DNA from 2 places in the Staphylococcus muscae genome. Region 1 is predicted to be linked to the other one. Evidence: a T-box and tRNA genes for the amino acid it is inferred to sense, from the RefSeq annotation. Region 1 holds a T-box; the other holds one or more tRNA genes.
What was found. A T-box is a leader RNA that pairs with one kind of tRNA and senses whether it is charged. The one in region 1 lies ahead of serS (serine--tRNA ligase), so its partner is inferred to be a tRNA-Ser.

Region 1 (2,473 bases):
TATCAGAAAGACGTCTAGAACGTCTTGTTAATCCACAGTTGAATGGTGGCCTACCTGCATTTTTAAGTCCAGAACCAGGACTGCAAAGTGGTGCGATGATTATGCAGTATGCGGCGGCAAGTCTCGTATCAGAGAATAAGACATTGGCACATCCAGCAAGTGTTGATTCCATTCCATCCTCAGCGAATCAAGAAGATCATGTATCAATGGGGACGATTGCTGCAAGACACGGATATAAAATATTGGAAAATGTACGTCGTGTCATTGCTATTGAAGCAATTATTGCATTGCAAGCAGTTGAATTGAGGGGAATCGAAGGGCTTTCGCCAAAAACACGAGAACAGTACGAAGCACTACGTGAAATCGTACCTTCAATTACAGAAGATCGCCAATTCCATAAAGATATTGAATATGTGGCGAATTATTTACAAAAAAGTGCGTATTATGATAGGGCTTGCAATTTATAAAATAGTCTGATATATTAAATATAAATTCAGAATAATTAATTGTTTGTGGACTAAGTAATATCTGAATCCTAACAGAGAGTTTGTGGTCGGTGTGAACAAACAGATGATGAAGATATGAAATCTACCCACATATGAAGAACAATTCGGGTAAAACCGTTAACTTTTGTTGAGCGCAGGCGTATTTTTAATATGCTTGTTAAATAGGGTGGCAACGCGTAGTAACCACGTCCCTTGTAATAGGGACGTGGTTTTTTTATGGGTTCCCCCAAAAAATAAATCTCACTATTACACAAAGAAAGGATGTCGCATTATGTTAGACATTAAATTATTCAGAAACGAGCCTGAAAAAGTCAAAGAGAAGATTCAATTACGTGGAGATGATCCGGTAGTCGTTGATGAAGTGTTAGAACTTGATCAAAAACGCCGTGAATTAATCAAACAAACAGAAGAATTAAAAGCAGAGCGCAATAAAGCATCTGAATTAATCGCTGAAAAGAAACGTAATAACGAAGACACTGAAGAAGCAATCCAAATGCAACGCAAAGCAGGAGAAAAAGTAAAAGAAATCGATACAGAACTTAAAGAAGTGGATAATGAATTACAAGATAAATTATCACGCATCCCTAACTTAATTCATGACGATGTACCACAAGGTGCAGATGATACAGAAAACGTTGAATTGAAAAAATGGGGTACACCACGTGAATTTGACTTTGAAGCAAAAGCACACTGGGATCTTGTTGAAGAGTTAGGCATGGCAAACTTTGAACGTGCTGCACGTGTATCTGGTGCACGTTTCGTATTCTTAACAAACGAAGGTGCGAAGTTAGAGCGTGCGTTAATCAACTACATGTTGACAAAACATACAACACAACATGGTTACACTGAAATGAATGTGCCACAACTTGTAAACCGTCACTCAATGTATGGAACAGGCCAACTTCCTAAATTTGAAGAAGACTTATTCAAAGTTGAAAAAGAAGGTCTTTACACAATCCCAACGGCAGAAGTACCATTAACAAACTACTACCGTGAAGAAGTGATTCAACCGGGTGTGTTACCTGAAAAATTCACAGGACAATCTGCATGTTTCAGAAGTGAAGCAGGATCTGCTGGTCGCGATACACGTGGCTTAATTCGTCTTCACCAATTCGAAAAAGTTGAAATGGTACGCATTGAAAAACCTGAAGATTCTTGGAATGCATTAGAAGAAATGACTGGTAACGCAGAAGCGATTCTTGAAGAATTAGGCTTACCATACCGTCGTGTGATTTTATGTACTGGAGACATCGGATTCGGTTCAAGTAAAACTTACGACTTAGAAGTATGGTTACCAAGTTACAATGACTATAAAGAAATCAGCTCTTGCTCAAACTGCGTTGATTTCCAAGCACGTCGTGCAAACATCCGCTTCAAACGTGATAAAGATGCAAAACCTGAATATGTACACACATTAAACGGTTCTGGTTTAGCAGTAGGTCGTACATTTGCAGCTATCGTTGAAAACTATCAAAATGAAGATGGTTCTATCACAATCCCAGAAGCACTTGTACCATTCATGGGCGGACAAACAGTTATTGAACCAAAATAATTATCGGTACCAATATTTACTCTCTAAATTAATATAGATACATGAAGACCTTTTGAAGTGAATTCTCTCTCACTTTGAAAGGTCTTTTTTTGATATTAAGACATCCTTCTGACTAATATTGTCAGAAAATTTAGTAACAAAAAACATTGCTTTAACAACGTTTTTAGACATCGGTATGTGTGCGTGCGCTGTGAAGGGTGTCTAATGATGTGGATTTTGAATTTAATTTGTAATACAATAAATTTAATTTTGATGAAGGGGGTCACATCATGGCATATCAGACATTCAGACAAGGTATCAAAGATTGTATTCCCACCTTGCTTGGATACGCAGGTATTGGCTTTTCATTCGGTGTCGTAGGGATAACATCTGGGTTCAATTTATTTGAAATCGCCTTACTATCTATCTTAATTTA
Region 2 (2,473 bases), 640 kb from region 1:
TTTATACCATCAAAGTCAAAGGTCTCCACTTGATACTCTAAACCACTAACTGCCTTTTTCTCAATATCTTCTGCAGAGTATTTCTTAGCAGATTTGACGCCAATTTCTAAATTGGGATTCTTATATGTTTCCCCAATTTTGATATTTTCTACATTGAATGCATAATGCCTTTTGATGTTTTCATCATCAGGATCATTTTCGTTAGTGTACTGTGGTAAGTATTTATCATTTTTATCATCGTAAGTTTTTTTAAATTTGTGTGATCCACTATGATTGGCTGATTCAAGCGCCTTTATGACTGTATCTTTATCTTTTAAATTAACGCTATTTCCTTTTTCATAGTTCTCCAAGCTTTGTTCAGAGAGATCTTCCATTTTGTAAAACTCACTATATGGAAGTTCTTTGAATTCCTGCTTTGTCATCGCATGCTGTGTTTTGTCAGCTTGTTCGGTCTTTTCATTCGGATTATCATTATTACTGCACGCTGTGAATAAGAGAGTTGTTGCAACCACACCTGCTACAATACTCGAACGTTTAATATATTTACCTCCCAAAGTAATTCACTCCTTTAATAATATAGTCATATACTCAGTATATATATCTATGAAAAATTCGTAAATAGTATTTTGTACTAAAGAGGCTGAGACATAGTGCTCGGTTCCTTCCTTTTGAGTATAGATATAAGTATAGTGGCAGTAAGTGTCTGAAGTGAAAATGCGTTTTTGAAAACTTTTTTCACTTCTAGTCACCCTTGCCGGGGTGGGACGACGAAATCTTTTATAGTAATAAAGATTTCTGTCCCACTCCCATTTTGTATAATGAAAATAAGACACATACGACACAAAACAGTTACGTTAACAGCACATATACTTTCAAGGTGTAAATGTTCTAATAACTTTTTTTGTTTATCTCTTGATTTCTATCATGATATTGTTATAATAATATTTGTGTTAAGAAAACTTCATATTAATCCACAGTAGCTCAGTGGTAGAGCTATCGGCTGTTAACCGATCGGTCGTAGGTTCGAGTCCTACCTGTGGAGCCATGGAAACGTACTCAAGTTGGCTGAAGAGGCGCCCCTGCTAAGGGTGTAGGTCGCGAGAGCGGCGCGAGGGTTCAAATCCCTCCGTTTCCGTAAAGAAAAACACCATTATATTACATAATATAATGGTGTTTTGTTGTATTTTGGAAAACCATTTTTAAGGTGGGATAGCATAATATGTTGTCTCACCTTTTTCAATTGCAAAAAGCGCATCTGTCTCTATCGTTTGAAATACTAAATCAAAACAAACTGGAGACATAATGCGCTTATGAAAAATAATGTTTAGAAAAATAGAAATAAGAAGTTTTGTAGGAAGTTTGAGTGAAGATGAAAAAAGAGCATAAGATGGCTAATAGCTTTTAAAAGGGGGGGCTTCTGCAATCTTTTGGTGATAATAACGTTGTTCAGCATTGAGTGCAAGTCGTATGTCTTTAAGTGTTTTAACAAATTCTCTCACAATATTTATCAATTCTTCATGCTGTGTTTCAGTGTATTTTTTAACAAGTTCGCCTGCTTCAATCTCTTGGCGTAATAAAGTATATGCAAGATGTATACCATTTTGATATTGATGGAGAAGGGTGTATTGAGAGACATTCACAATAAGTGTATGACCACCATGTAGATAAACTTTTGATTTACCTGTTTTATAGTGTTCAATTCGACGAACATACTCGACGTTAAACCAACAGCTTTGCTGAACACGGTCAGAGTGTGTGGAGAAAAAAGTAGCGGTTTTGGCTTCTGGGAGAAAGAAAGGGGGTTTGCTTGAAATGCCAGTCAGTGTCTTAACTTCGGCTTTGATATGTGGATAAGTGTTGTAACGGTAGCGACATGCCAATTCTATTAAACGTAGTGGGCGCATATTTTTAGTTTTTCGCTTGCCATTGCTATATAGGAGTTCGGTTCGTGTGAACATTCCTTCCGACCCACTAATCGGTTTGATAACCATAACGTTTGGATCAATGACATGGCTTATTTGATTTTGTTGACTCATAAGGTATCATCCTTTCATATTTTTAGTCTCTCTTTATAAAATTAATTATAAAACGTAAAGGAAGTTTGTCAACGAAGGAGTCAGAAAATTTTAAATAAGAATATTTTATTTTTATTGTTTCTAAACTTGAAAAAATTCAGAAAACTTATTGCATTTTGAATTTGCTTTCGGTATACTGTTTATTATCAAAAACAAAACAACACTATGAGGAGGAAACATCATGAAACATAAGATTGATGTGAAGCAACAAGTACCCGTCAACCCGATGCAAGCAGTTAACAGATTAGGTGCAGAACTTGTAATTGAGGCAGCACTTAGACAGCACAGAAAGGCAGAATTAGAGCAGTTGATTGATCAGGCTTTATTAAACAAGAACGAAGCAGATTTTATGATGTATACAAACGAATTTAATGAGTTGGAGGCGCAAAACATTGTCT

Region 2: it encodes a tRNA-Ser, which carries the amino acid that the T-box ahead of serS (serine--tRNA ligase) is inferred to sense. The anticodon was not compared.

The regions. Positions count from the first base shown of each region.
Region 1 covers NZ_CP027848.1:1,461,146-1,463,618, forward strand. The annotation lists gene hutH (histidine ammonia-lyase) at 1-467, shown strand, start outside; T-box leader at 502-702, shown strand; gene serS (serine--tRNA ligase) at 778-2,058, shown strand; gene C7J88_RS07270 (AzlC family ABC transporter permease) at 2,328-2,473, shown strand, end outside.
Region 2 covers NZ_CP027848.1:6,883-9,355, forward strand. The annotation lists gene C7J88_RS00030 (hypothetical protein) at 1-554, opposite strand, end outside; tRNA gene C7J88_RS00040 (tRNA-Asn) at 971-1,045, shown strand; tRNA gene C7J88_RS00045 (tRNA-Ser) at 1,047-1,135, shown strand; gene C7J88_RS00050 (competence protein ComK) at 1,392-2,036, opposite strand; gene C7J88_RS00055 (IDEAL domain-containing protein) at 2,257-2,473, shown strand, end outside.